Regions from separate parts of the Desulfoplanes sp. PS50 genome, predicted to be linked through region 1. Evidence: riboswitches for the same ligand, from Rfam matches in the RefSeq annotation. Region 1 holds a riboswitch; each other region holds the start of a gene.
What was found. Region 1 has a riboswitch for cobalamin ahead of metE (5-methyltetrahydropteroyltriglutamate--homocysteine S-methyltransferase). Riboswitches for the same ligand answer to the same signal wherever they lie in the genome.
Positions count from the first base shown of each region.

Region 2: linked by a shared signal. The riboswitch ahead of ACTVJH_RS13785 (sirohydrochlorin cobaltochelatase) and the one ahead of metE (5-methyltetrahydropteroyltriglutamate--homocysteine S-methyltransferase) in region 1 are both predicted to bind cobalamin.
Region 3: linked by a shared signal. The riboswitch ahead of ACTVJH_RS01055 (ribonucleoside triphosphate reductase) and the one ahead of metE (5-methyltetrahydropteroyltriglutamate--homocysteine S-methyltransferase) in region 1 are both predicted to bind cobalamin.

Region 1 covers NZ_JBSPZA010000023.1:8,213-18,248, forward strand. Annotated here, with positions in the region: gene ACTVJH_RS10835 (TonB-dependent receptor) at 1-1,311, shown strand, start outside; gene ACTVJH_RS10840 (hypothetical protein) at 1,308-1,538, opposite strand; gene metE (5-methyltetrahydropteroyltriglutamate--homocysteine S-methyltransferase) at 1,787-4,075, opposite strand; cobalamin riboswitch at 4,170-4,320, opposite strand; gene ACTVJH_RS10850 (DUF1007 family protein) at 4,736-5,407, shown strand; gene ACTVJH_RS10855 (HoxN/HupN/NixA family nickel/cobalt transporter) at 5,404-6,339, shown strand; gene ACTVJH_RS10860 (methyl-accepting chemotaxis protein) at 6,646-8,538, opposite strand; gene ACTVJH_RS10865 (cation diffusion facilitator family transporter) at 8,949-9,863, shown strand; gene ACTVJH_RS10870 (MarR family winged helix-turn-helix transcriptional regulator) at 9,856-10,036, shown strand, end outside.
Region 2 covers NZ_JBSPZA010000037.1:556-10,591, forward strand. Annotated here, with positions in the region: gene cbiB (adenosylcobinamide-phosphate synthase CbiB) at 1-752, shown strand, start outside; gene cbiR (cobamide remodeling phosphodiesterase CbiR) at 749-1,543, shown strand; gene cobU (bifunctional adenosylcobinamide kinase/adenosylcobinamide-phosphate guanylyltransferase) at 1,536-2,099, shown strand; gene cobS (adenosylcobinamide-GDP ribazoletransferase) at 2,096-2,818, shown strand; gene cobT (nicotinate-nucleotide--dimethylbenzimidazole phosphoribosyltransferase) at 2,907-3,980, opposite strand; gene ACTVJH_RS13780 (nucleoside recognition domain-containing protein) at 4,238-5,305, shown strand; cobalamin riboswitch at 5,730-5,851, shown strand; gene ACTVJH_RS13785 (sirohydrochlorin cobaltochelatase) at 5,902-6,897, shown strand; gene ACTVJH_RS13790 (FecCD family ABC transporter permease) at 7,150-8,220, shown strand; gene ACTVJH_RS13795 (ABC transporter ATP-binding protein) at 8,217-9,014, shown strand; gene ACTVJH_RS13800 (ABC transporter substrate-binding protein) at 8,920-9,852, shown strand.
Region 3 covers NZ_JBSPZA010000001.1:227,192-237,227, reverse strand. Annotated here, with positions in the region: gene ACTVJH_RS01060 (anaerobic ribonucleoside-triphosphate reductase activating protein) at 1-434, opposite strand, end outside; gene ACTVJH_RS01055 (ribonucleoside triphosphate reductase) at 507-2,564, opposite strand; cobalamin riboswitch at 2,767-2,916, opposite strand; gene qrcD (menaquinone reductase integral membrane subunit QrcD) at 3,297-4,529, opposite strand; gene qrcC (menaquinone reductase iron-sulfur cluster-binding subunit QrcC) at 4,533-5,303, opposite strand; gene qrcB (menaquinone reductase molybdopterin-binding-like subunit QrcB) at 5,322-7,373, opposite strand; gene qrcA (menaquinone reductase multiheme cytochrome c subunit QrcA) at 7,391-7,936, opposite strand; gene ACTVJH_RS01030 (mannose-1-phosphate guanylyltransferase/mannose-6-phosphate isomerase) at 8,147-9,592, opposite strand; gene rfbC (dTDP-4-dehydrorhamnose 3,5-epimerase) at 9,661-10,036, opposite strand, start outside.

The DNA of each region.
Region 1 (10,036 bases):
TCCGAGGGCCATCGCGAGGATGCCGACGGAGAACTCCAGAATCTGTATGGCCGTCTGGGGTACGAACTGACCGATAACTGGGATGTTTCCCTGTTTTCACTTGGAAGCGACAACTGGGCGAAAGATCCCGGGGCGGAAGATGCCTCGTCTGCGGACAAGGAGGGGAAATATAAGACCAAGGCCTGGCTGGCAGCGTTGACCCTGGACAACACGTACGACAATACCGACGGGTATGTGAAGCACTATAGGAGCTCCGGCGAGGGTGACTGGCTCAATGATCCCCTTGGAGGCGGTCTTTTCGAAGACGCGTATTACCATTTCCTGTTTTACGGGGTAAAGGCCGCTCAGACCATTCATTTGCCTGCCGGTCTGGATCTTCTGGCGGGCGTGGACTGGGATTATACCGAAGGGTGGTCCGATACGGATTATAGTGATGGCAGTTCGGATTCCTGGGACAAACATCATTTCGATCTTCTTTCCCCGTATGCGGCGCTGAACTGGACCATCGGTTCCCGGGATGGCTGGTACGCCGTTCCTTCTGCCGGAGTCAGATACTACGAGCATAGTGTGTACGATTCCGAGACAGCCCCTCATGCCGGCCTGATCGTCGGATACAGGGATACCGAGATGCATGTGGGCTATTCCAAAGGTGTCGTCTATCCGGGTCTCGAAGTCGTGTATATGTCCCAGAAGGTGATCCCCATGCTCAAGGATTCGTGGAAAGATCTCGATGCCGAGACCACGAACCATTACGAGGCCGGTGTCAGGCAGAAAATCGGGGACATTGCCCTTGTGGAGTGTACATTTTTTTATGATGACGGACATGACCGTTACGCCATTGTTCCTCCGCCGCCCCCGCCACCGACATATTCCAATATCGAGGACTTCACCATCAAGGGCATCGAGGCCTCGGTCAGTCTGAATCCCCTCAGGGATCTTTCTCTGTTTGCGGGATTGACCTATCTTGATACGGACCCGTCGGATCTCCCGTATGCGCCACATACTACGGTAAACGGGGGCCTGGTTTATTGTTTTCTGGATGGATTTCGGCTGAGTGTCGACGGTTCGTGGATGTCCGAGATGTACGTGCATTCTCAGGTGCGAAAAAAGGGAGCTGTCAACTCTGATGAGGTCGATTCCTATTTTCTGGCCAATACCAAGTTGAGTTATACCTTCACTCCCGAATCACAAGGGTATGAAGCCACCGTATACGTGGCAGGAGAGAATATCACCGACGAGGACTATGAATACCTGCCCGGATATCCCATGCCCGGGATCAACTTTATGCTCGGTGCGAGCATTACGTTCTAGCTGGAAGGTATCCGGCCTGTCTTGATCATGTCCGATGCGGGGGATAGTTCCCCGTTCAGCAGGCAAAAAATCCCCGAGCCTTTTGGGCTCGGGGATTTTTTGCCTTCAGTCTGTTCGACTTCATCGATCTTATCGGGCTTGAGATAACGTTCTGCGTATGTCTTGTAGATTCCCGAATCCAGAACCAGGCGGAATACGTCGGCATCGAGGTGTTGATCCTTGACCATTAAGCCGAGTATGCGCGCGGCCTCGCTGAGTTTTTTGACGTTTCATGATGAGTCACGGCATATTCGGGAATCCTGGCCATTTTACTGGGATAGGGCAGGGTTGTGAGCATGTGGATGGTCGGACCAAAACGATGGAATTTTCTGGGCAAACATATGGTCCGTCCGGCAAGATGCTGTGCACAATCGCAGCAAGGCCCGCGTCCATTTCCGGGACACGGGCCTTGCTTTCATGATTCTATGGGCGTCTCTTATGACGCCGCTCGTTCCAGTTCTCCTCGTACAGTCCGGGCCGCACGAACCATGTTGGTCAGGGAGGGTTCGACCTCGGTCCAGTTTCTGGTCTTGAGGCCGCAATCGGGGTTGACCCAGAGCCGTTCTCTCGGGATGACCCGTAGGGCTCTGCGCAGGAGGTCGGTCATCTCTTCTTCGGACGGAATGCGGGGGGAATGGATGTCGTAGACCCCGGGGCCAATTTCCTGGGGGTAGGCCTGGTTTTCAAAGGCCGAAAGCAGGGTCATCCGGCTGCGGCTGGCCTCGATGCTGATCACGTCGGCGTCCATGGCTGCGATCCAGGTAAGGATGTCCTCAAATTCGCAATAGCACATGTGGGTGTGGATCTGGGTTTCGTCCTTCACCCCGCAGGTGGCCAGTCTGAAGGACTCGACCATGGTTTCCAGGTAGTCGTTCCATGCGGTCTTTTTTAGAGGGAGGCGTTCGCGCAGGGCGGGTTCGTCGATCTGGATGATGGAGATGGACGCCTTTTCCAGATCCCTGACCTCATCGCGGATAGCCAGTGCGATCTGGCGGCACGTGATTTCCCTGGGCTGGTCGTCACGCACGAAGCTCCAGCAGAGCATGGTCACCGGTCCGGTGAGCATGCCTTTCATGGGGCGTTCGGTCTTGGACTGGGCATAGGTTGTCCATGAGACGGTCATGGGACGTGGACGCCATACGTCACCATAAATAATCGGCGGTTTGACGCATCTTGAGCCGTAACTCTGCACCCATCCGTGCTTGGTGAAGGCGAATCCTTCCAACTGTTCACCGAAATATTCCACCATGTCGTTGCGTTCGGCCTCGCCATGGACAAGCACGTCCAGGCCGATGGTTTCCTGGCGTTTGACCGTGTCGGCAATGTGGCTGCGCATGATCGCCTTGTACCCCTCTTCCGATAACTTGCCGGTCTTGAATTGCCTGCGCGCTTCCCTGATGTCTGCGGTCTGGGGGAAGGAGCCGATGGTCGTGGTGGGCAGCAGGGGAAGGCCGAGGCCGGCGCGCTGGATCTTTGCCCGTTCGGAATAGCTCAAGGCGCGCAGGGTCATGGCCGGAGTCAGCTGTTTTAGTCGTTGCTTTACAGCGGTGCTGACCACCAGATGGCTTGTCTTTCTGGCATCGAGGATGGTTCGGGTTTCGGCCAGTTCGGGCTCGACATCCTCATTCCGAGCGGCCCTGGCCAGGACCTCCAGTTCCCGGCATTTCTGTTTGGCAAAGGCGAGCCAGAACTTGATTTCCGGGTCGAGTTCGGTCTCCAGGTCCAGATCCAGGGGGACGTGGAGCAGGGAGCAGGAGGGCGCGAGCATCAGACGGTCATCGGGCAGTGCGGCGTGGGCTTTTTTGATCATTTCGAGGCAGGTGTCCAGGTCGCCACGCCAGATGTTGCGCCCGTTCACCACTCCCAGGGAAAGGATTTTGTCCTCAGGGAGGGTTGCGAGAGCTCTTTTTAGCTGTGACGGTGCCCGGACCAGATCCAGATGCACCCCGGCCACGGGCAGGGAGAGAACCGTTTGCAGGGATTCGCCCAGATCACCGAAATACGTCGTCAGGATGATCTTTGCCGGGGAGGCAGCCTGAACCAGTGTTCTATAAACATCGCCGAGTCGTTCCAGAATGCGGGGGTTCACGTCGGTCACCAGAATGGGTTCGTCGATCTGTATCCAATCGCATTCCTGAGACAGGGTCTCCACGAGACGGACGTACACAGGGACGATCTCCTCCAGCAGTTTCCAGCGGTCGAAACCCCGAACCGTGGATTTGCCGAGCCCGAGAAAGGTAAACGGACCCGTGATCACGGCCTTGGCCCTGAAGCCGGCCTTTCCGGCCTCGCGAACCTGATGAATCAGCCTGTCGCAGGAAAGGGAGAAGGTTTGATCCGGGGTGAATTCCGGGACCAGATAGTGATAGTTGGTGTCGAACCATTTGGTCATTTCCATGGCCGTTACCGGAGCGGTTCCGCCCCGTCCCCGGGCCATGGCAAAATAGGTATTCGTGTCCAAGGGCGCTGGTGCGGGACCATATCGTTCCGGAACGGCCCCCAGGGTGACGCACATGTCGAGGATGTGATCGTACAGGGAAAAATCTCCCACCGGAATCAGATCCACGCCGTTTTCGACCTGCATCTGCCAATGGCGCAATCGCAGGGCAGCGCTCCTCGCCCTTAGTTCTTGTTCAGTAATATCCGCTTTCCAATAGCTTTCGACCGCTTTCTTGAGTTCGCGGTTCGCCCCCATGCGAGGGAATCCCAATGTGTGTGTGAGCATGTCTGATAACTCCTTGATTACATGTGTGCGTCCCGGACTGACCGGGCCGCACTGCGGTCACCTTTGACGCGAGGTGGGCAGGCGCTTGCGAGACGTCTTCCGGCTTCCGGTCTGATGAAATCAGATATATATCCCGACATGCACGGGTGTCGCACAACCTTCCCGAGGCACTGGGAACCTCAGTGATTGCGGACGGGATCGACCGGTCACGGCAGCGCGTCTGCTACGGATTTTCACCGTCTTCCGTTTCTCGCTGCGCATCAAACAATATAGTGTGGTTTGGTTTCCTCCTGGGAAAGAGATTGAAGCATACTTGTTTGTATAACTATATAAAGATATATTGATATTTAGACGTTGACAAATTGTCAAGCGACGTTTGTAGGAATCAATCACGGGGAAAATTTGATATTTTAGGCATTCTGGATGAGAGTAAGCCTGTCTTGGGATCAACCATTGACCTCATGGTTGATCCCGGGCAAATTTTTCGTCCTGAATGATTGGGTGGCACGGGCTGTTTCGATCGGTCGTGGGGATATCGTCAGTGTGCGCAACCGTTTATCCGCCCATCCGGTATCCGTAGAAACAAGGCATGCCTTGTTTCTCTAACAGAACCACAACACGTTAATACATTGGCGTATTTTCTTAGGATGTGTCTGCTTCATGAGAATGTTCTATTGGTTGTTCGCCTGCCTGTCTCTTTTGAAAATCACTGTTGGTCCGGGCTTGAAGAGCAGGCGCTGCAATGTCTTTCTGCCGGTTCTGATTTGTCTGGTCCTGCTGATGCCGTGTTCGGTATCAGCCCATCCCCATGTGTATGTGGAGGCACGGATTGACGTGGTTTTTGACGATAATGGTCTAGCCGGATTCAAGGTCGCTTGGGTCTTTGACGAGATGTTCAGCAACATGATCGCCTATGATTTCGATACAAACGGCAATCACTGTTTCGAGCCGGAGGAGGTGGAAGGGGTCAGGAATGGGGCCTTTTCCAATCTTCGGGAATTCGGGTATTTCACCCGCATACGCATCGGGGGCGATCCCTTTGTTGTGGAGTTTGTGAAGGATTTTTCCGCCACTCTTCGTGACGGGGTCATGACCTATATCTTCTTCGTCCCTTGTCATGTGCGGGCTGCGGCCACTGTCAAGGAGATCAGGTTTTCCATGTACGATGACACGTATTACACGGACATAGCCCTCGCCCGGGACCCGGTGAAGGTGAACGCTGCAAAACAATTCGAGGTCGGTTGGGACATCGAGGATAATCCGGCCGACGCCTTTTATTACGGTCAGATCTATCCCGAAGACATCATCATCACATTCAAGGAACGCCAATGACCAGATTTTTACTAGCGACTTCACTTTTCATGCTGCTTGCCGGTACTGCTGTCCCGTCAGCTGCGGGCAACCCCTTTCAGGGAGGAGGACCTGCTGTGCGCGAATCCGGGGACAGACCGATCCCTGCGGGGTTGTTCGTCCGCATCGCCGCATACCAGCAGGAACTCAGACAGCGACTCGGGGGGCTGATCCGCGAGGCCCGTCAGGGGACATCCTGGCGTCCTCTGGCCCTCATTCTTTTTTTCGCCTTTCTCTACGGGGTCGTGCATGCGGCCGGGCCTGGTCATGGCAAGGCCGTTGCCATGACCTATATTCTGTCCCAAAACGCTTCCATTGGCGGGGGTATCCTCTTCGGGGTGTCCATCGCCCTGATCCACGGGTTTTCAGGGGCGCTCTGCGTGCTGGCCCTTCATTACGTCCTCGAACAAAGCGTCACAGGAACCCTGGCCTCCGTGACCACCACGACCCAACTGGTCAGCTTCGGCCTGATCACCCTGCTCGGGGCGTGGATCACATTTTCGCATCTGCGGGAATGGTTCCGGCCGGTTGCATCCGGAGGTTCTGTTCGGGAAGGTGGAACGGGAAATACGAGGATTCTTCCCTGGGCCCTGTCCGTGGGCATGGTGCCCTGTCCGTGGGCATGGTGCCCTGTCCCGGTGTTGTCATGGTCATGCTTTTCTGCCTCTCCATGGGGGTGTTCTCCTTGGGACTCATGGCGGCAGCCGCCATCTCCCTGGGCATGGCCCTCACGGTTTCTTTGGTCGTTGTCTGCGTGGTTCTTGGGCGCAAGGCGTGCATGGGGAGGTTGTCGGCAGAAAGGGCACAGCGGTTGGAACAGATCCTGGGGATCGTCTCCGGCCTGGTCGTTGCGGTCTTGGGGTATGTCTTTTTCCGAGCGGCGATGGTGTAAAAAAGTGCGCAGTACGCAGTAACAGCATGATCCTTGAAAGGGATGTACGGCATGCTCAAGGACAATGGAAGTTTCGGCCTCTGTCCGTGCATTCTGTCCTGAACTTTTTTGATGATGCCGCGCAGGCTCTGCGCAAAACCCGCCTGGTTCAGCACGCACGAAGCGCATTTGATGGAATCACCTCCGCTTGATTGACCGGTCGCAGCCTTGCCACGATGTTCGCCCGAGATTTGCGTAAAGGAACGAAGACTCGGTATTGAAAAAGGCCCATATCAGAAGATGATACGGGCCTTTTGCGAGGCTTACCGGCAACTCATTCAGGAAGATTTCAATCCTTCAATGTGTCATTCATTTTGAAAAAACCCATGGTTTCACGGAGCTGCTGAACCTGTTCGGTCAATCCTTCAGCCGTGGAGGCCATCTCTTCTGAAGCGGCGGCATTTTGTTGAATGATCTGATCAAGCTGCTGAATGGCTGTATTGACCTGATCCGCTCCGGAGTTCTGCTCCCGGCTGGCAGCTGCGATCTCCTGCACGAGGTCGGCGGTCTTCTGGATGTTTGGAACGATTTCACGAAGCATTGCGCCTGCCTTTTCAGCCACCTTGACGCTCGAGGAGGACAATTCGATGATCTCACTGGCGGCCTGGCCACTTCGCTCGGCTAATTTCCGTACTTCGGCGGCCACAACGGCAAACCCTTTACCGGCATCCCCCGCCCTGGCAGCCTCTATGGCTGCATTCAGAGCGAGAAGATTCGTCTGTCTGGCTATCTCGTCAATGATCCAGATTTTATCCGCGATGACCCTCATGGATTTGACCGTTCCTCTCACTGCTTCCCCGCCATCCTCGGCATCATGAGCTGCCTGCTTGGCGATTTTTTCCGTTTCCAGTGCGTTGTCCATGTTTTGTTGAATATTGGCAGCCATCTGCTCCATGGAGGACGAGACTTCCTCGACATTTGACGCCTGTTCAGTTGCCCCTTGAGAAAGCTGCTCGGATGAAGAACTGAAGTGGATGCTGTTTTGAGCCACGTGGTCAGTCGCAGTGTTCACGGTCTGCACGACGTTGTGGAGTTTGCCGATCATGTTCTGCATTGCCTGGAGAAACCTTCCAATTTCATCCTGACGTCGTTTTTCTATGTGTATATCCAAATTGCCATTGGCCAGTTCGTCGGTGATACGAACAGCCTCCTCCAAGGGCTGGACAATGATTTTTCTGGTAAGGAGGAAAATCGCGCCTATGAGAAGAACAATCATGGTCAGGCTGAGAATGACAAGATATGACAAGGTGTCCCTGGCATCGGCCACGAGCTCTTTTTGAGCTTGGGCAAAGACAATGAACCAGTCATGAAGAATGTGGTAATTGTTGCTGTCAAACGGAGCCACGGTAAAATTGGTTTCTGCTCCCCTGAAATCAATCACGAACTCTTTGCTGCCGGCTTCGATTTTGTCCATGATTGGTCGAGTCAGGGTCTTGCTTTCATCGTTGAGAATCATGGATTGATCCGGATGGGAGATGAACATACCCCTGTCGTCGAGCATCAGCATTCTTCCTGTTTCGCCAATTCTGGCTTCCTGGACAAATCGTTTGGTGAAGTAATCCATCTGAATGGCATAGATGGCAGCTCCGATGATTTCTCCATTTTTTTTGACTGGAGCACAAATGACAAAGATTGGGTTTCCTCGAAGGAGACTGGGGTAGACCTGGCTGATGTAGTGGTCTTTACCCTGAAATACATTTTTTATGTAACTGAAATTTTCATTGCATTTGCCAATGGTTTTCCCTTCAACAGTGTCCGTAAAAAAACTTCCTGATCCAACCTTTATGGATTTATCACCAACATTTATATCTATTTTCTCACCTTTGGGAAGACGTGATGCAAGGGGAATGTTCTCCAGATATGGATATTTTTCATGCATGAGCGTCAAATATTCATGGGCTTTCGAAACCGTGATCGTGTCGTCAGGTGTTTCACAGGCTGCAACTACTCTGGGATCGGCAGCAATGACCTGTATGGTTCGAATTTGATCATCAATCCATGTGGTCAGAGCCTGTCGGGTATTGTCGACAAGCATCTGGGATGTGAACTTGCTGCCTTGAATGAGCTTATGGCTTTCTTTCAGGTAGATTGTCGGGATGAAAGCTCCGAAACAGACAATCATGAGCAGGCTGACCCATAAAACATAGGATCCTGAAATACTTTTATTGTTTTTGAGAGACATTTTTTACCTCAAGCATGAACATGCTAATAATGTTATGAATCCGTGAGTATCACCCTTTAGCGGAACGATGCTCACGGATTCAGGACGGGTTATAAACATAGTGATCAATATACCATATTTGTTAGACTGTGAGCAAAGTACTTGTCAAATTCCCTTGAGCTGACACCCGAGGCAAAGGTGTTCTCATCCAAGCACCTGAACAATAACAATACTTGGCTCGGCCCGATCTGGATCGTTAAGGCGTTGTCGCCGCTTATTGGCGCATCGATTTTTGAAGAGGGAGGATTGGCGTGCCGCACAACACGACCTATGTCTACATAGTGTGATTTTTTAGTTTGACAATCAAGGATGTTTTTTTAATTGTTTGATTTTCGTTCTTTTTGACTATCAAACAATACAAGGAGGCATGCATGTCCTATGCGTGTGCGCATGGTCACCATGATCATGGGGGTGGAGAGCAGGGTACGCGGGCCGTTTTCTGGTTGACCTGCGTGACCATGGTTGTGGAGATCTTTTCCGGATGGGCTTTCGGGTCCATGGCCCTTCTGGCGGATGGATGGCATATGGCCAGTCATGCCGGAGCCATGGCCGTGGCCTGGTTCGCCTATTATTATATTCGAAAAAACAGGGACAACCCGGAGTTCGTGTTCGGGGCGGGCAAGGCCAATTCTCTGGCCGGTTTCGCATCTTCCATCGGACTCATTCTGGTCAGTTTGTACATGATCGTGGAATCAGGGGCCCGGTTTTTTTCACCTGTACCCATAGCCTTTACCGAGGCCATCCTGGTCACCTGTGCCGGGCTGGCGGTCAATCTGATCAGCGCCTGGTGGCTGCGTGACGTGGATCATGCACATAACCACGATCACAATCTCAAGGCAGCGTATCTTCATGTCTTGGCCGATGCCCTGACCTCCATTCTGGCCATTGTCGCACTTCTGGGCGGCAGATTGTACGGCTGGAATCAGCTCGATCCCTTCATGGGAATTGTAGGGGCGGTGGTCGTGGGCCGGTGGGCTCTGGGACTGATGAAGCAGACAACGCATGTCCTTTTGGACCGGCGCATTCCTGATCCAACTGAAATGAAACCAGGCAACGATCAGGGCATCAATCCTCCCTGGCGAGTCAAGGACCTGGCTCTGTGGACTCTCGGCCCGCATGAACTGGCTGCGAGGCTGGTCCTGGAGGAAGATTTGGATCATTCCTCAGACTATCTCAGGTGGCTGCACGCCCGATTTCCTGATCTAAAACATGTCTTTATCGAGGTTCAGTCGGACGATTCCCCAGTCAGACCACCATCATCCCATAAGGAGGTCTCCCATGCATGATGTCGAGGTCTTCAGCGACCGGGTGATCGAATTCTACGACAAACTGTCTTCCTGGGAACAGGGGGTGGTCCGGGGCGGGGCCATCACTCTGCAGCAGACCCATATTCTGGAGGTTTTAGGGCGTTTTGCTCCCTTGCGGATGAAGGAACTGGCGACCCGAACCGGGGTGACCA
Region 2 (10,036 bases), on a different contig from region 1:
CCAGCATGCTGGGAATCCTGGCCACCATCTGGCTCATCTATGCGGCCCTGGCCACACGTTCCCTGCATGCGGCCTGCGCCCGGGTCGAGGCCGCTCTCAGCCCGAACCCCGATATTGACCTGGCCCGCAGCCGTCTTGCGTGCATCGTGGGCCGGGAGACCGCGCATCTTGACGAACAGGAGATACGCCGAGGGGTGCTTGAAACCATGGCTGAGAATCTTTCCGACGGGATCGTTGCCCCCATCTTCTACCTGACCCTGGGAGGACCGGCATTGATGATCCTCTACAAGACCGTGAACACCCTGGACAGCATGATCGGGTACACGAATAAAAAGTACATGCTCTTTGGCAGATTCGCCGCGCGAGTGGACGATGCGGCCAACTTCATCCCGGCACGGCTGACCGGGCTTTTGCTCGTCTTGAGCGCCAGACTCACGGGAAAGGACTGGAAAGGGGCCTGGAAAATCATGCTCCGGGACCACCACAAGGCCTCCAGCCCCAATGCGGGCGTGCCCGAGGCCGCCTTTGCCGGGGCCCTGGGCATCCGTTTGGGCGGAACGAGCACCTATTTCGGCACCCGGATCGACAAGCCCTTTATCGGCGATCCGCACCACGAAATCACGACGCAGGACCATGCCGGGGGAGTGCGTCTGCTCTACGCAACCTCTGTGCTGGCGGCCCTTATCTGCATAGTCTGTCTCACCTGCACCCATGCGGGCTGGTGGGGAATGGCAGGAGGCCTGCTCGGATGAACATACAAATTCCCTCGTTGCCCCTGCTCAAGCATCGGTTCCCCTTTCGCCTGGCCGTGCCCTCGTACATTCTGCCCGACGCGATCATCCCCAATGTCCGCTTTCTGGGCCCCCATTTCGATGAAATCGAACTGGTGCTTTTTGAAAGCAGATACCAGGACAATCTTCCTTCCAGACAGGAGATCCACACCCTCGCCGGACTGGGCAGGGATATGGGTCTGACCTACAATGTCCATCTTCCCATTGACGTGTATCTGGGCAGAAACCATGAGGCCCGACGAAAAAGGGACGTGGAAACCATATTCCGCTTTTACGAGGCCACCAGAGACCTTGACCCGTCCTGCTGGATTCTGCATCTGGACGTTCCGCCAGAAAAGGATCAACGCCTCCCCGGAATCGAACAGGTGGAACAATCGTTGGACGAACTTCTGGAAAAGGGCATGGACCCGACCCGTGTGGCCATAGAAAATCTGGACCATCCTCTCGACATGCTGACACCGGCAGCCCTTCCCAGGGGATTTGCCCTGTGCCAGGATCTGGGGCACCTCATGAACAAGGGACATGACCTGAAAAAGCACCTGGCAGTCCACACGGACCAAACGATCATGTTCCATGTCCACGGAATCGATGCCATCCGGGATCACAAATCCCTGTCCAACATACCCGATCACCTCTGGGAACCCATCAAGACCGGTCTTGCCGGATATACAGGCGGAGTCACCCTGGAGGTGTTCTCCCTGCAGGATCTTCTTCTCTCCTGTCCCCGCCTGGAGGAGCTCTGTCATGCATAACACCCATCCAACCATTCTGGTCACCGGCGGCTGTCGAAGCGGCAAATCGGCCTGCGCCCTTCAGCACGCAGAAGCCTACGGGCCCAAGCGGGCATACATCGCCACCGCCCGAATCTTTGACCGGGAGATGGAGGCCCGGGTCAGGCGCCATCGGGCCGAGCGTGACGTTTCGTGGACCACGATCGAGGAGGCCAACGAACTTGCCCTTGCCATCACAACGGCCCAGGACAATTGCAACGTGATTCTGGTGGACTGCATCACCCTTTGGCTGACAAACCTTCTGGAAGAGAACCTGGACGACGAGGCCATCCTCGAACGGGTGGATCTTCTCTGTCAGGTCGTGCAACTGGCCAGAATCCCGGTGATCCTGGTAACCAACGAGACCGGCTGGTCCATTGTCCCGGAAAACCCCCCTGCCAGACGGTTCCGTGATCTGGCCGGACTGGTCAATCAGCGGCTGGCGCAAACCGTCACCAAGGTGATCCTTTGCGTGGCCGGCATTCCTGTAACCATCAAGGATGCATCAAATCCGGCAATCAAGGGGGCCTCGTCATGAACGGCTTCCGGCAGACTCTGGCCTTTCTGACCATCCTCCCCGTCGGGGGAACACTGAAGCCCATGGACCATACCATGCTCGCCTGGATTCCGGTTGTGGGGCTGGTGATCGGCCTGCTCCTGGCCGGATTCGACGCATCGATCTCCCAGGTGTTTCCTCCTTTGGTATGCGGCGCATTGGACCTTGTCTTTCTCATCATCATCACCGGGGGCATCCATCTGGACGGACTCGCCGACGCGGCCGACGGCATTCTGGCCCACAGGGGCAGGGAGCGGGGCCTGGAGATCATGCGCGACAGTCGTTTGGGAACCTGGGGAGTCATCGCCCTGATTGCCGTGCTGATTCTGGATTGGTCCGCCCTGGCCACCTTGACGACACGGGATCAGACCTGGCGCTTTCTCCTCCTCGCCCCGATCTACAGCCGCACGGCCATGCTTCTGGGAGTCAGATCCCTGCCCTACGGCCGCCCCCAGGGTGGCATGGCATCCAACCTGTTCGGGACCGCGAACCCGGCCTATGCCTGGTGCGCGGGTCTGATCTGCGCCAGTGCGATCCTGCTGCCGGCAGTCACCTTTGTCACAGTCAACCTCGCCTTTGCCGTGGCGGTCTGGGGAATGATCCGGCTCTACAAAAACACCATGGGCTGCATCACCGGAGACATGATCGGTGCCCTGAACGAAATCGTCCAGGCGGCCGTGCTTCTGGCCCTGATCGTCTAGCAGACGGGCATGAAAAAGGGCGGCCCGGTCTTCTTTTCCCGGTCCGCCCGCAATATCGAACATACAAGGGGCACGGCGCGCCGTGGACTCACCCCGGAGAAATCCCGGCCTCTTCAAAGGTCTTCATCCGGGTAAACGACTTGACCGCCGCCTCCATGATGGAAAAGGCCAGGGCCGCACCCGACCCTTCGCCCAGATGCATGCCCAATTGAAGAATGGGCTCAAGCCCGAGGTAGTCGAGCATGGCCCGGTGTCCCGATTCGGCCGAGGCATGACCGGCAAAGACATATTCCATGCAGACGGGACAGAGCGTATGGGCGATGAGTGCCCCGGCCGTGGAGATGAACCCGTCGATGACCACTGGTTTTCTGTGACAGGCTGCGGCCAGGATGATTCCGGCGATCCCGCCGATCTCGAACCCCCCGACCTTGGCCAGGACATCCAGCCCGTCCGACGCATCGGGTGCATTGATGGCAATGCCCCGGCGCACAGCATCCTTTTTCCGTTCCAGCCCGGGATTGTCCACGCCCGTGCCCCGGCCGACCATGACATCCAGGGATCCCCCGGTCAGCACGGCTCCAATGGCCGATGACGGGGTGGTGTTGCCGATACCCATATCCCCGGTGGCCAGAATATCCACCCCTGCCTCATATTGGTCCGAAGCGAGTTCAAACCCGGCCATGACCGCCATGACCGCCTGATCCCGGGACATGGCCGGGCCCTTGGCCAGATTGTTGGTGCCCTTGTGGATCTTTCGGATCACGAGTCGATCCGCGTTTGCCAGGGCCAGATCATCGAGATCGGCGACAACGCCCAGATCGGCCACCATGACCCGGGCTCCGGCATGATCGGCCAGCACGTTGACCCCGGCGATGCCCTGAAGAAAGGCCCCGATCATCTGAGGGGTCACTTCCTGGGGAAAGGCACTGACCCCTTCCTCGACCACCCCGTGATCTCCGGCCATGACCAGAACCGTTTTCGAGGTGATCACCGGATGCAGGGTGGACGAGATCGCGCACAAACGCTCGGCAATATCGAGCAGATCACCCAGGGCCCGGGGCGGGATGATCAACTGGCTGGAACGTTTCCTGGCCTGTTCGAACATGAGGGTGTCTGCTGGTTTGATATCTTCAATGACTTCAGTCAGGGTACGCATGGTCATGGTCTGCCTCCTTGGGCGAAAAACCTCTCGTGTGCTGCCGTCAACAAAATGTCTCGACATTGCCGGAGAAGATGCAGCCTCCGCAAGATCGTTCCTGTCACAAATACGTCATGACGTAGCACGTATATATCCGACAACCAGTATCTTTCAAAAACAACCCGTCTATGCATTATCAACCAAACACGCAAGATTCCAGGACCGAACAGCCTGAAGGAAAAACAACGCCCTTCGAACGCGGACATGCTCACCCCTTGCCGATGCGGACGGGACGCCCTCGCTTTCGAGGGAAACAGATCATCCCGATCCTGGTATTCGGGTCCATCATCCTCGTGCTGATCGCCCTGATCCGGCTCGATCCCGACCATGCCGGGATCACCCGGGAACATCTGCAGACCGGACTTGTCATCCCCCTGGTCCGGCTTCTCATCTATCTGGGGATCGGACTCTTTGCAGGCCAGGCCATGGAAAGCCTGGGATGGGCACACAAACTGGCCCTGCCCGCCAGGCCGATCATGCGTCGTTTCGGACTCAAGGATGAAAGCTCGACCGCCTTTGTGACCGCCTTTGCCTCCAACCTGGCCGCCAATACCCTGCTTGCGGGATACCACAAGGAAGGACGTATCACCAAAAGAGAGATGACCCTGACCTACCTGGTCAACACCGGGCTCCCGGTCTTTCTGGTCCATCTTCCAACCACCTTTTTCATCATCGCCCCCCTGGTCAAGACCGCAGGCCTCATCTACCTGGGAATCTGCCTGACCGCTGCCGGACTCAAGAGCCTGCTCGTGCTTGTCTATTGCCGGATAACCCTGGGCAACAACCCCTCACGGCCCGCCGAACCACCCGAAGACAGAGAAGCAACATCAACCACCCCCTCCCGCAGCAGAGGTTTTGTAACGATTTTCAAAAAACGCTTTACCCGCATTGTTCTTTACACGATCCCGATCTACATCATCGTTTTTCTGCTCAACCATCTGGGATTTTTTGAATACCTGCGTACCGGTCTGGCACACGCCCTGTCCCTGAACTTTTTTCCCGTGGAGAGCGCCAGCGTAGTCATCGTCACCCTGGCCGCGGAATTCACCTCCGGTGCGGCCGCGGCAGGTGCGCTTCTGGACGGTGGGGTGCTGAGCGTCAAACAGACGGTCCTGGCCCTGATCATCGGGACCATAGCCGCCACCCCCATCCGGGCCCTGCGCCACCAGCTTCCCGCCCAGGCCGGCATCTTCTCCCCTTCCCTGGCCCTGAAACAGCTCTGCCTGAGCCAGCTTTTGCGTATCGGAACAATCATTGTTGTGGCGCTGCCCTATCTGGCATGGGCGTGACGAGTGCAGGATAATCCCCTGTACCGTCCACGACAGATTTGTTCTCATCCACCCGTCTGAAGAGCATGACCGGCTCACCCCGTCCGGACCGGATTGACTGTCTGACCGAGCCAGGCATCGTTCATCACGTCGTTGCCCGACATCTTTCAGAAACATCCAGCCGGTATCGAACAACGACGTGATGGTACGAGGCCGGCAAGGGAGTTTCAATCCGGTCCGGACGGGGTGAGCCTGTCATGCATACACATCAGTCCTGGATCATGTCCCTGCCCGCTTGACGCTCCAGCCCTTCTGAAATACTCGAGAGATCAGCTGGGTGAAAAACACCTTGCTGCTCTGTCCGGATACGGACACCTAGCCCTCCGTACAGGAGGTCCCAGGAACTTTGCAGCAGCAAAAAAATGGGCGCCTGCCGCCCAAGAACGGAATCCCGTGCAAATCGGGAGCGGACCCGCCGCCGTGATTCTCCCCCTAATCTCTGACTCCCTGCGTGCCACTGGGACACCCCCGGGAAGGCCGAGTCAGAGAGGAGAAGAGCCGGAAGACCCGCCCAGCCATGGCCATTTGCGTCTTCTTTTCCAGTAACGGGGCTTTGCTTGGAAAAGATCCCAGGGGATTTTCAAAAAACCTCTCCGTGCGCCATTGCCCAGGGAGAGGTTTTTTTTATTCCCGCACACAAGCCCGATCTTTCCCATGGAGGCAAGATCATGTCCCAGAGTATCACACGCGTTCTGTTCATTGCGGTCTGTCTGCTCGTTCTGCAGGCCGGTCAGCTCCTGGCCCACGGCCACCACCAACCCCGGCCCGAAAAAAAGGGCATCCTCCTGGTCGCCTTTGGAACGACGGTTCCCGAGGCCGCAACCGTATTCAAGACGATCGACACCCGGGTCAAAAAAACCTTTCCCGGGGTGGAGGTCCGCTGGGCCTACACCTCAAAGATCATCCGCCACAAACTGGCCAAGGAAGGCACGCACATCGACTCCCCGGCCGAGGGACTGGCCAAAATGATGGACGATGACTTCACCCATGTGGCGGTTCAGTCCCTGCACACCATTCCCGGCAAGGAATACACCGGATTGAAAACCACGGCCCAACGGTTCGAGGCTATGCCCAAGGGGATCCAAACCGTGTTCGTGGGCACCCCGCTGCTCTATTCCCCGGAAGACGTGGAAAAGGCGGTCAAAATCATGGCTGCGCAGTTTCCCAAAGAGCGCAAAGCCGACGAGGCCATCGTGCTCATGGGCCACGGCACCCCGCACGCGGCAAATATCTACTACCCCGCCCTGCAGTATTATTTTTCCAGGATGGATCCCAATGTCTTCGTGGGAACCGTTGAAGGCAGCCCGACCCTGGATGATGTGCTGAGCGGGCTGAAACAGCGCGGGATCACAAAGGCTTATCTGTTGCCCCTGATGTCCGTGGCCGGGGATCACGCCCGCAACGACATGGCCGGTGACGAGGACGATTCCTGGAAATCCGTGCTCACAGGGGCCGGGATCACCTGCGTCCCCGTGCTCAAGGGAACGGGCGAATACGACGCCATCGTGGATCTCTGGATCGATCACCTCAAGGTCGCCATGGCCCATCTGTAATAAGCCGTTGCGCAAGGTCGGGGCATCCCTTCCGGACGCCTTGGGAAACAATTCCCCCCGTAGGGGCACGGCGTGCCGTGCCTCGTTTTTCCGCACCCCGGGAGGTGCGGAAAAACATTCTTTACAAACCGTTGGTCCTCCTTTGATCTTGGCATGCAAATGCAGAGTATTCCAGGATACCAACACGGGCACGGCGCGCCGTGCCCCTACAGGTTGATTACCTTTTACCCGCCACGTCCCGGGACGAACCCCATGCCCACCGAATCACCCACCATCAGGCGCAAAGGCCCCAGATTACGTCATTCGGTGATCATCCTGATTGCCGTCCTTGCCGGATCGATTCTTGCCGCCTGCCTGTTCGGCCCCATGGACATTCCGGCGAACAAGGTCATGTCCATCCTGTGGACCCGGGTCCTGGAAGTGATCGGTGCGCGCGACCTGTCCGGAGATCCCTCCTGGGAGGTGGTCGTTCTGGACATCCGCCTCAGCCGGATCGTACTTTCCTGTCTGGTGGGCGCGTGCATGGGCGTGGCCGGTACCGTGTTTCAGGGACTTTTGCGCAATCCCCTGGCCGACCCCTTCACCCTGGGGGTTTCCAGCGGTGCGGCCTTCGGGGCCACCCTGGTCATCTATCTGGGGATTTCACGGACCGTGTTCGGTTTGAGCCTGCTTCCCCTGGCCGGGCTGGCCGGTTCCCTGGGGGCCCTGGTGGTGGTCATCGGACTGGGTCGGATCAACGGGGAACTCCGCCGCGAAACCCTGATTCTGGCCGGGATCGTGGTGGCTACCTTTCTGGCCGCGCTCATCTCCCTGCTCAAGGCCCTGGACGAGGAGGCGGTCAGCGCCATGGTCTTCTGGATCATGGGCAGTTTCCAAGGTCGGGGCTGGAACCATGTGGGACTGCTCATTCCCTACATGGTCCTGGGGCTTGTGCTTGTTTTTCGCTACTCCCGGGAACTGGACATCCTCTGTCTGGGAGATCTTCAGGCCCACCACCTGGGCGTTGACGTGGAACGGGTCCGGATCATGCTCCTTCTGGGAGCCAGCCTGATGACCGGGGCGGCCGTGGCCGTTTCCGGAATCATCGGGTTCGTCGGGCTGGTGGTTCCCCATTTCATCCGGTTGCTCCAGGGATCGGAACACCGACCTCTGCTGATCATGTCCGGACTGGGCGGGGGGCTGCTCCTGCTCTGGTCGGATGTCCTGGCCAAAAACCTTCTGCCCGGAGGCGTGGAACTTCCCGTGGGCGTGATCACCGCACTTTTGGGGGGACCGTTCTTCTGCCTCCTTCTCAAGGGCAAGGGGCATGGAGGCTTCTCATGATCCGGGCATATGACCTCTCCTGCGGCTATGGGGAACATCCGGTTCTCGCAGGGATCGATCTGCACATAAGCAGGGGCGAAATGGTCGGCATCCTCGGCCCCAACGGCAGCGGCAAGACCACCCTGATCCGGGCCATTTCCGGAACCCTGCCCCTGACAACGGGCCGGGTGCGGGTGGACGGTCACCCCCTCCAGGAACTTGGTCCCAGACAGCGGGCCCGGATCATGGCCTGCATTCCCCAGAAGCTGGAATCGATCTTTGACATGCGGGTCGCCTCCCTGGTGCGCATGGGCCGCTATCCCTACGTGACCTTTTTTCACGGATACGGCCCGGCAGATGACCAGGCCGTGACCTGGGCCCTGGAAAAAACCCGCGCCCTGCATCTGACCGACCGGTTCGCCAACGAACTCTCCGGCGGGGAATTGCAGCGGGTGCTCATCGCCCGGGCCCTGGCCCAGCAATGCCCGCTGCTCATCCTGGACGAGGCTGCATCGGGTCTCGATGTCGGGGCCCAGACCGAAATCCACGATCTGCTCAAGGGGCTGAACGCCGAGGGCATGACCATTGTCAGCGTGATCCACAACCTGAACCTGGCCGCCCTGTACTGCGACCGCCTCGTCTTTCTCCAACAGGGACGCATCGTGCTTGACGGACCCGTGGACGAGGTGTTCACCCAAACCCATCTTTCAAGGATCTATCATGCCGACCTCACGGTCTTTTCCCATCCGGTCATGGGCATTCCCCAATGCCTGCCCCTGCCGGGTCATGGGCTTCGTCCTTGTGATCCTCGGTAGCCTGCTCCCGGTGCAGGCTGCCGCCGTGACCATAACCGACGATTTCGGCACGACCATCACCCTGGAGCAGCCGGCCCGGCAGATCATCTGTCTGTACGGAGCCCTGAACGAGATCCTCGTGGACATGGGCCTTGCCCATAGGATCGTTGCCCGAACAAAAGCGGACACCTTCTGCCCGGCCCTTGCGGACAAACCCTCCATCGGCACGCACATGCGCCCCAATGTGGAGATGGTCGTGGGACTCAAGCCCGACCTGGTCCTGCAGATGGCCGGGAGCAAAGGGGAGAGCGAACCCGTAAACGCCATCGCTGCCCAGGGCATTCCCACGGCATGTTTCCGGGTCCAGACCATGGACGACCTCTATGCGCTGATCGACCGGCTGGGGGTGATCACCGGCGCCAGGGACCAGGCCGACCGCATGACCGCGACCATGCGCGATCGGCTGGAGCGGGTGCACAAGCGGCTGGGGCCCGATCCCAAACGGCCAAGGGTCTTTTTCGAGGTCCGCTATCCCAATCTCCTGACCGCGGGCCGGGCCTCCATTGTCTCCGAGATCATCCACCTGGCCGGAGGAACCAACTGCGTTTTTCTGAACAAGAAACTGGTCCGCCTCTCGGAAGAGGAGCTGGTCGGCCTGAACCCCGAGGTCTATCTGGTCCAGAAAGGCCCCATGAACCCCAACCCGGTCCCGGTTTCCCAGCGTTCCCATTTCAGGACCATCCAGGCGGTGCGCTCGGGTGCCGTCCTCGAGGTGGACGAACACCTCTTTTCCCGGCCCGGCCCACGAACGGTCGACGCCGTTGAAATGCTGGCGGATATTCTGCACCCGGGGGAATAAGGCGGGTATGTGGACGAACACGGACAGGCACGGACTGCGGCACGGACGTTATGACGGATGAGAATGGCTGGTTCGCCCCGTTTGGGTCGGTTTGACTGTCTGACCGAGCCAGGCATCGTTCATCAAGCCGTTGTCCGGCATCTTGCCGGAACGCCTCGCCGGTGTTGAGCAACGGCTTGATGGT
Region 3 (10,036 bases), on a different contig from region 1:
CCGGGGTCCACTCTGCTCCCGGTCAGGGCCGGATATTTGGCCCATGGCCCCTTGACGTCGACAGCAAAACAATCCACCAGTCCCTGCTCAAGAAACCCACTCACCAAATCGGGTCGCATACCGTTGGAATCGAGCTTTATGGGCAGACCGAGCTGCTTGAGATCCCTGAAGACCGTTTCGATCCCCGAAACGATCGAGGCCTCCCCACCGGTGACAACGATCCCGTCCAGCCAGGTCCGCCTCTTGAGCAGATCGTGCATGGTCTCTTCGTAAGAGAGAGCCGGCAGGCTGTGGGGGTGCCATGCAATAGCCCCATTGTGACACGTTGGGCAGCGCAGATTGCACCCCCCGAAAAAAAGTACCGAGCAGACATGTTCCGGCCAGTCGCACAGACTGACCGGAGTGATCCCCCGCAACCATTCCCAACCGTTCATGCCCCATCTCCTTGTTGCAACATCTCCCTATGCCATCCGGTGTCCCGAAACATTCCGGGACACCGCTACCCATCAAGCGATCTTGTAGGTCACCCGATCCCGGTATTCCGCGGCCTTGCCCTTGTTGAACTTGGTCACGGGCCGATAAAAACCGGTCACCCGGGTATAGACCTCGCAGTCCCTGCCGCATTCGGGACAGGAGAAATGTTCTCCGGAGATATACCCATGCTCCTGACAGATGCTGAAGGTCGGGGTGATGGAAACATACGGGATCTTTGTCTTGCTCATGGCCCGAACAATCAGTTTTTTCAGTGCCTCGAGATCCCTGACGTTTTCCCCAAGATAACAGTGAAAAACCGTCCCTCCGGTGTACAGGGTCTGCAGGCAGTTCTGATGCTCCAGGGCCTCGAAGACATCCGGGGTCGCATCCACCGGCAGATTGGTGCTGTTGGTGTAATAGGGATCCTCTCCTCCGGAAACAATGATCCGATCCCCATAGGTACTCCGGTCGATCTTGGCCAGTCGATAGCAGGTTCCCTCGGCAGGGGTGGCTTCAAGATTGTACAGATTGCCGGTTTCTTCCTGAAAATGGGTCATCAGATCACGCAGATGATCCAGAGCCCGCTCCATGAGTTCCCTGCCTTGGACGGTCTCGATTCCTTTCCCGATCAGATTCAGACAGGCCTCATGGCCACCGACCAGTCCAATGGTTGAAAAATGGTTCTTGAATCCCTGTTTCAGATACCGCTGGGTAAAGGGGTAGAATCCACGGTCCAGAAATGATGAAATGGTCTTGCGCTTGAGCTCCAGGGCCTCTCTCGCCAACTCGGCGTGTTCCGTGATCAGATCCAGAAATTCCTCCTCGCTCCGCGACAAAAAGGCATACTTGGGCAGGTTCAGGGTGACCACACCAATGGAGCCGGTCATGTCCCCGGAACCGAACAGACCACCAGTCTTCTTGCGCAGCTCGCGCAGGTCCATCTGCAGCCGGCAGCACATGGACCTGACGTCCTCGGGGGAGAGGTCTGAATTGATGAAATTCTGGAAATAGGGGGCTCCGTACTTGGCGGTGACCTGAAGAAGCAGCGCACCGACTTCGCTCTCCCAGGGAAAATCCGGAGTCACGTTATAGGTGGGTATGGGATAGGAAAAGATTTTTCCGTAGGAATCCCCTTCGAGCATGACCTCCAAAAAGGCCTTGTTAAAAAGATCCTGACCCTTCTGGAACTCTTTATACGTCTTACTCTCATGATATTTGCCGCCGATGACCACAGGCTCCTCGGCCATGGATTTGGGACAATGCAGGTCCATGGTGAAATTGGTGAACGGACTCTGTCCCCCCCAGCGAGAGGTGGTGTTCAGATTGAAGATGAACTTCTGCATCTCCTGCTTGACCTGCTCGTAGGAAAGTCCGTCCAGTTCGATGTACGGAGCGAGCAGGGTGTCGATATTGTTGAAGGCCTGGGCCCCGGCCCATTCGTTTTGAAGCGTACCCAGGAAATTGACCATCTGCATGAGGGCGGAATCAAGATGTTTGGGCGGCTTGCTGGAACAAAATCCCGGGGCGTTGAACCCTTCGAGCAACAGATCCTTGAGACTCCACCCGGCGCAATACCCGGCCAGGCCAAAGGAAAGATCATGGATGTGGAAATAGCCATTGCGGTGGGCCTGGCGAATGTGCTCGGGAAAGGCCTCCAGGGCATACCGGGCCTGGACCGACCCCGAGGTGTGCAGGATAAGCCCCTGGAATGAATGGCTGACATTGGAATTTTCCTTGGACCGCCAGTCGAATTCCTGGACATACCCGTCAATGGTATCACGCACGAAATCCGCCTCAGCCTCCCTGGCCCGCCTGCGACTGTCCCGATACAGGATGTACGCCTTGACCACCCGGGGGAGGTTCTGCTGGACCAGAACCTGCTCGACCCGGTCCTGGACATCCTCGATATGGGGGCAATCATCTCCCTCGAGCAATTGCTCCACCCTCTTGGTCAATCGTTTGGCCAAAAGGATGTCATTGATTTTCTGGGACTGGAGGGCCTTGTGAATGGCGGTTTGAATCTTGGCTGCATTCCATTCTGCAATGGATCCGTCACGTTTGATGATATGCTTGGTATGAATTCCTGGCACGATGATTCCTCTTGAAGGGTTGTTCCACAACCACCCGGAACACGACACGCAAAAAGACACTGATTTCCGACAATTCAAGGAAGTACAGGCGTGCCTCGGCACAATCGAAGACGGGTGATCTGGAAAGAATGGTTCAGGGAAGGGGGTCTCCCTGATCGACACATGATTGGATTTCTCGAGCCGGGTTCCGGATGCGGAACCGGTCATGGAGATGCTTCAAGCCGGGCGTCTGACTCGCACCAGCCGTCCTCGGTCATCAGAGGGGCTAGAGCTCACAGTGGCGGAACCGTTCCGGAATTTCACCGGATTGCCGACAAAGCCCTGCCGGGCGGCCTGAAGAAGTGGTGACAAAGTCTGATTTTTTATCTTCGTGATCAGGTTTTGGCAATGATAAAATTGGTATTTGAGAACCCAAACGTTCAACTGCCTGAATCGGGTCGATCGGTTGGAGGAACCAATCATCAAAACCACACCGTGTGGTCCCAAGCGATGCCATCAACAGTTTTCCACAACCAACCAACAGGTTTCCTCTGGATAACGCGATATATCGACCTATATCCTCTTCCTGCCGCCTGGCCTCTGCGTCCGAACACACAGGATCTTTCTTTGTCTATGAATCGCTGGGCCTATTTTTCATCTGCACCACGATGTCAGGGCCCGGGTCCGTTTCAAACCAACAAGGCCGCCAAATGGCGGCCTTGTTGGTGATACAGAGAGTCCCGAAGAAAAGATCTAGGAGTTGAGCTGCTTTTCCTTGGGAAAGATAGGCAGATACCTGTAGGACAGACTCAGGAGCAGCGCTCCATAGGCCAGGATCATGAGGGTAGTGGACCATTCCGCCCAGTTGGGGAAATAGACCTGCCAGTCATCAAAGGGCATCACCGGGTGGGCCATGGTCTGGACGGTCTGGACAAAACGATTGATCACAATGCCCGTGCAATTGAGCAGAGCGGCCAGATACATCAGACCATGGATCTTACGGATGCCCGGAACCACGAGCATGATTGCCGGAACCACACCGCAGACGAAAAGCTCGGACCACAAGAGCCATTGCCCGTAGGCGGAACCGAAGAACATCTCCTCAAAGGTCAGTCCGGCCTTGGGCAGCACTCCAGTGGCCCAGGCCCAGGTGTCCAGAATCTTCCAGAAGATATAGAAGGACAGCAACAGCCCTGAGATTTTGGCCATGAGTTCCTTGGTCGCGTCATCCACCAGTCTCTTGCCGGACATGAGTTCCACGAGCTTGTTCACCAGCAGGGTGAAGGAAGGACCCGAGGCGATGGCCGAGGCGATGAACAGGAAAAATGTCCAGGGCCAGATGAAGAATCCTTCGCGAAAGGCATAGGGACGTCCGAAAAGCACGCCGTACATCCCGCCCAGGGAACCCTGGTGGAAGAAGGACAAAAAGGTGCCGATGCCGGCAAAGAGCGGCATGTACACATGGAAGTTATGAGCCAGATGGTGCAGGAACCTGTTTTTGTTCAGGACCCGGTTTTCCAGGATCAGGGGAACGTACTCGATGATCAGTACGGTACAATAACAGGTGATGCAGAAGATAACTTCCGTGAGCATGGAATGGACGTTGGGATGCCAGTATCCGAACCAGGCCCGAAGCGGCTGCCCGATATCCAGGACCAGGATCATCATCGCGCCGGAATAGCACAAAAAGCCGACGATGACCGTCAGGTTGATAATGTTCTTGAGCTGGTCGATGCGCAGGATATAGCGCAAAAAGCCGGTAAAAAAGGCTCCCGCGCCCAAGGCAATGACCGCCAGGTCAAAGGTGATCCACAAACCGAATCCAAAATAATTGTCCAGCCCGGTCGTACCGAGTCCCTGAGAGAGGATGACAAAGGCACCGTACAGTCCCCATCCAAGGAAGATCCCGACAAATGCCAACCAGAGCAGAAACTTGCCAACTGAACACCGTTGTACCCCTTCGGGTATCAAAGCTTCATCAATCATTGCCTACGCTCCCTTGGTCTTTTCGGTTTTGAGGTAGTTGTCACCCTGACGGCGGACCCACTCCCTTTTGGAATAGTAGTAGACCTGCGGGTCGGTGCCCAAGCGTTCCAGGAGTCTGAAGGCGTACTTTTTTTCATGGGACATCTTGTAGACCGTGTGCTCGGGATTGTTCAGATCGCCGAAATGCATGGCTCCGTTAGGGCAGGCTGCGACACACGCCGGGATGAAATCGTTTTCCTCGAGATGGAGAGGATCACGACCCTCCGCCCTGGCACGCTCCTTGGCCTCGGCATACTTGTGGTGACAAAAGGTACACTTCTCAGCCACACCCCGGGGACGAACAGAAACGTTCGGGGTCAGGGTCTTTTCCATTCCCTCCGGCCAGATGGGATCAAACCAGTTAAAATACCGGGCGTGGTAGGGGCAGGCTGCCATGCAGTATCGGCAACCGATACAGCGCGGATAGATCTGGCTGACAATACCGCCTTCCTCATTCTTGTCGACGGCCGTGACCGGGCAGACTGTCAGACATGAGGGGTTGCCGCACTGCATGCACGGACGGGGCAGATAGGCCACGTCATGATCGGGATAGGGTTTTTCATTGGTCAATTCGTACACAAGCATCCAGGAAAGCGTGCGCAGCTTGTTGGATGAATCAGTGGTTGGGGCGATGTTGTTCTCGGCCTCGCAGGAAACCATACAGGCTCCACAGCCCGTACACTTGTCCAGGTCAATGACCATGCCCCAGCGGATTTTCGATTTACTATGCTCCATTATGGACTACCTCTCTCCTTAGGCCCTGGTGATTTGTACCTGGGGATTACCGAACACGGACATACCGATCCCGGGTTCAGGCTTTATTTCCATCAGCTTGTACACATTGTCGCCCTTGTTCTCGGCAAACTCATCCCAGGCCGTATGGCCGAATCCGAGGGGCATGGCAACGACGCCGGGCATGAGCGATTCGGACAGGGAAACAACGGCCTTGCAGGAACCCGATCCACTGCTGACCGTCACGGTCTGTCCATTCTGGACGCCGATTTGGCCCGCTGTAGCGCTGTTCATCTGAACGCAAAGGACATTCTTCTTGAGCTCCGTGTCCCTGATAGTGAGAACGCCAAAAGGCGTTGTGGGCATACCTGCGGTCCCCAGATGCAACCTGGCCAGCGGAGTGAGCACGAGGTCTTTGGCATCCCGCGGGATACCCAGAGCCCGGAATCCCTCATTCCACAAGGTCAGGCCATAGTTGCTCATGGACGTTTCAGCCACCCATGCGGTGCCTCCGGAAAGAGCGCGCCAGTTGGCACCCAGGGCAGCGGCCTTGGCCTTGGCAGCATCCTTGAAGGATTTCACGCCCAGATCGATATCCACAGCCTTGGCCAGATCACACAGCATATCGGCAGCCGGCCGGGTATCGAAAACGGGTTCGATAATGGGAGAAGAAACCGTATAGTTTGCCTGGCCAGACCCATAGGGGGTGTAGACATCATCCAGGGTCTCGAGAAAATAGGAGGCAGGCAGTACAAGATCGGACAAGGCGGCTGTCTCATCCATAAAGCTCGTCACGGTGACCACGAAACCGCTCTTTTCCAGTGCCTGTACAGCCATATCAGGTTGCGGAAGCGAGTAGGCAGGATTGGCATCCACGACCAGGGTCACCTTGGCAGCCTTGGCATTGCCCTTGGCTACCGACTGCACATAGCCGGCGAGATCGCGGGAAAGCAGTTCGTCCCGGGCCGGGGCACTGGCAACGACCTGGGGGGCAAAGGGGATATCCTTGACCCCGCCTCTGACGTTGACTCTGCCAAGAATCATGTTCAGAGCCAATCCGGCTGCCACGCCCAGGGCATTGGTGCCCTGACCCATTGCTGAACCGGTGAGAACCAAAGGACGTCTGGCCCGCATGAGGTCTTTTGCCAAACGCTCCATGGTTTCCTCGGAGACGCCCGTGGCCTTGGCAATGCGGGAAGGAGAATTGGTGTTGGTTACAAAGTCCTTGAATGCTGCGTAGCCGGGCATACCCATGCCCATGCCCGCCTTGAGCAGATAGGCTGCCACGCCCAGGGCGACAAGCGGCTCCTGGCCGGGCCTGCAGGCAATCCAGGTCTTGGCTGGAATGGCGGTTCCCGGTTTCTGAGCCGCGCCGACATAGGTGAACACGGCATCGTTCTCGGCCATGGCCTTGCCGTTGCGGACAACGGTTCCCCAGGATTCGTTGATGTCTCCGCCCAGGCTGACTACGAAATCGGCATTTTCCAGATCGTAGCCAGGGGTTCCCTGGCCGCCGAGCATCTTCCAGGCCTTGACAGCCGGACCGGTTTCACCGGGCATGAGAAAACACTTGTCCGAACCCAGAGCGGCCAGCAGGCCGGACAGAATCTCCGTGGTCGTTCCTGTCTCATCACCGGTGATGGCACAAATATCACTGCCGGCGCTCTTGACCGTGTGGGCCAGGAGTTTTTCGGCTTCATCCCAGGAAATTTGTTCAAATCCGTTTCCGGATTTCTTCATCGGAGCCTGAACCCGTGAAGGGCTATACAGCATCTGCACGCTGGCTGCGCCCATGGGATCGATACCCCCCTTGCTCAGGGGATGATCCGGATTGCCTCTGGCGGTAAAGGGCCGTCCTGCAGCCGTTTCTACCAGAATGCCATAGGCATCGGCACCGAATTTACAGGCAACGGGCTTGTTCACCCGCTCACCATACTGCAATTTGGGGATCCACGGCCAGTTCTGGCTCCAAATGGAAACGTCATCCAAAAGTTTCCATACCACAGGGGTGCAGAGAATCCCGCCTGTGCCGCCAGCCAAAAACGCTATAAAACTTCTGCGATCAAGTCCCATAGTTCACTATCCTTTTTTTATTTATGGCACACATAGCAGGCATTACTGGCGCCGTTCTCGGCATGACAGCGCTCACATTCCCACATCTTCATCGTCTGTTTGCTGTACCCGGTGAGCCTGTTCTCGTAATACGTCGGCGGCGTGTCCACTTCAGACATGTCCATGTGACAATCCATACAATCCAGATTTTCATGGGCCATATGTGAAAAGTACACATTGTCGGGCTGTTTCTGATAGACGAGCCAGGGAACTTCCTTGTCTTCGGCCACATATTTTTCAACAAATTCAATCTCTGCGGGATCCTCGGTCATGGCCTCTACATGACATCCTGCGCACTGCTCAGTCGTCGGCAAACCCGCATAGGAACCATCCTCCCGAAAATAATGACACTCGTCACATCCCATGCCCGCATCCATGATATGCACGCTGTGACTGAACCTGATCGGCTGTGTCTTCTCGGAAAAAACCAATTTGGGGTAGCCCCACCACCCCAACGCCACTGCCGCCACAAATCCTGCTAAAAGGGGCAGCATGATGCAGCTTTTTTTTCTCCGCACGTTCATTACCTCCATACCCGATTTCGCATCCTTTCCGTCGAAGCCCAGGATACTGATTTGAAAAAAAACATCCACCATTTGCCCGGCTAAAATTCGGGCACACGTTATAGAACACCCCGTTCGGGTGTCAAGCGCAAATGAAAAAATTCACGAACTCAGCGGGTTGCATCACGGGGTTCCCCGGTGAATCACAGACCCCGCAAGGTCATCCCGGAGTCATTTCAGGGCCTCGCCCTTGTCCTTGATCCTTCCATAGACGTCGTCAAAGCGAACAATGTCGTCCTCTTCCAGGTACGGTCCGGTCTGGATCTCGATAATCTCGACAGGGACCCGGCCGGGATTGGCCAGGCGGTGCGTAGCTGTCTTGGGAATGTCGATGGACTGATTTTCCGTGAGCAAGTACTCGGTATCATTGACCTCGGTCTGGGCCGTGCCCGAAACCACCACCCAATGCTCACTGCGATGGTGATGCATCTGTTTGCTCAACTTGGCCCCGGGCAGGACTTCAAGACGTTTGATCTTGTAATAGGGCCCTTCCTCGAGGATGGTATAGCTCCCCCAGGGGCGGTACACGGTCAGATGGGCTTCAACGAGATAGCTCTCTTCCTTTTTGAGCATCTCCACGACATTCTTGACCTTTTGAACCTCATGCTTGTCACAGACCAGGGTAGCGTCACGGGTCTGGACCACGACCATATTGTCCAGGCCAACTGCAGCCAGCTTGCCGCCCGAGGAATAGAGAAGACTCTCCCTGCAGTTCAGAGAAAGCACATTGCCGCTGACAACGCACCCGTTTTCATCCTTTTCACCCATCCGGTGCAGTGCCTCCCAATTACCCAGATCGTCCCACCCAAAATCCGCGGGTACCACTGCAATACGCTTGGCCTGCTCCATGATCCCGTAATCAACGGATTCTTCCGGGATGGATACATATCCCTCTTCAAGCGACCGTTCACGGCGGTTCTCCCACCAGGCGAACAGTTCGGGCTGGAATTCCTGTACAGCCTCTAAAAACGGGCCGGCACCGAACATGAACATCCCGCTGTTCCAGGAATACGTCCCACTGGCCAAAAATTCTTCGGCCCGCTTGCGGTCCGGCTTCTCCACGAATCGCTTCACGGCAAATCCACCGGGTTCGAGCGGTTTGCCCTGTTCAATATACCCGTATCCGGTCTCGGCCTTGTCCGGGGTGACGCCAAAGGTCACAAAATAATCCTGCTCGGCCAGTTTCTTGCCCAGGGCAAGGGCCTCCTGCCACCGAACCTCGTCCTTGATCTGGTGATCCGAGGGAAACACGGCCACAACGGCATCTTCATTCTGGCTCATGATGCGCTCCATGCCCAGGATGATGGCCGGCAGGGTGTTCCGCTTCAATGGTTCGCTCAGAACCTGTTTTTCCAGGGCAGGACTGATCTTCTTGAGCTGAGAGCGGACCTCAAAGACATGCTCCTCGTTGGTCACCACCCAGATCCGCCTGGGGTCGAGCACATGCATAACCCGGGAAACAGTCTGTTGCAGCAGGGACTCGGTCCCGTTGAGGGGCAAAAGCTGTTTGGGAAGCAGGGTTCGCGAAAGGGGCCAGAGTCGTGTTCCAGAACCGCCGGCCAGAATCAGGGCGTGGCAGGAATCCCAAAAACCATTGCCTTCGGATGCGTCGCTCATGGTCATACACCTCGTTTGCCGTTGGGGTTGCATGTAGTGTTCACGCGATGTCGTGAGGTCTCCGTGCTTCAGACAGGCGTATAGACAAAAGGAGAATCAAAATCCTTCAACAGAGGCAATCGAATATCCTTTTCAGAAAGAATTGGATCTTCAACCGGCCAGGGAATATCGATATCCGGATCATCCCAGCGCAGACCGCCGTCATGCTCAGGGGCATAGAACCCATCGACCTTGTACTGGAATTCCGTCATGGGGGCCAGGGTGACATAGCCGTGGGCGAATCCCTTGGGAATGAGCATCTGTCTGAAATTTATCCCGGAAAGTTCCTCACCGTACCATTGCCCATAGGTGGGCGATCCCCTGCGGAGATCCACGACCACATCATAGACGGCACCGCGGGTCACACGAACCAGCTTGGCCTGGGCCGCAGGAGGAACCTGGAAA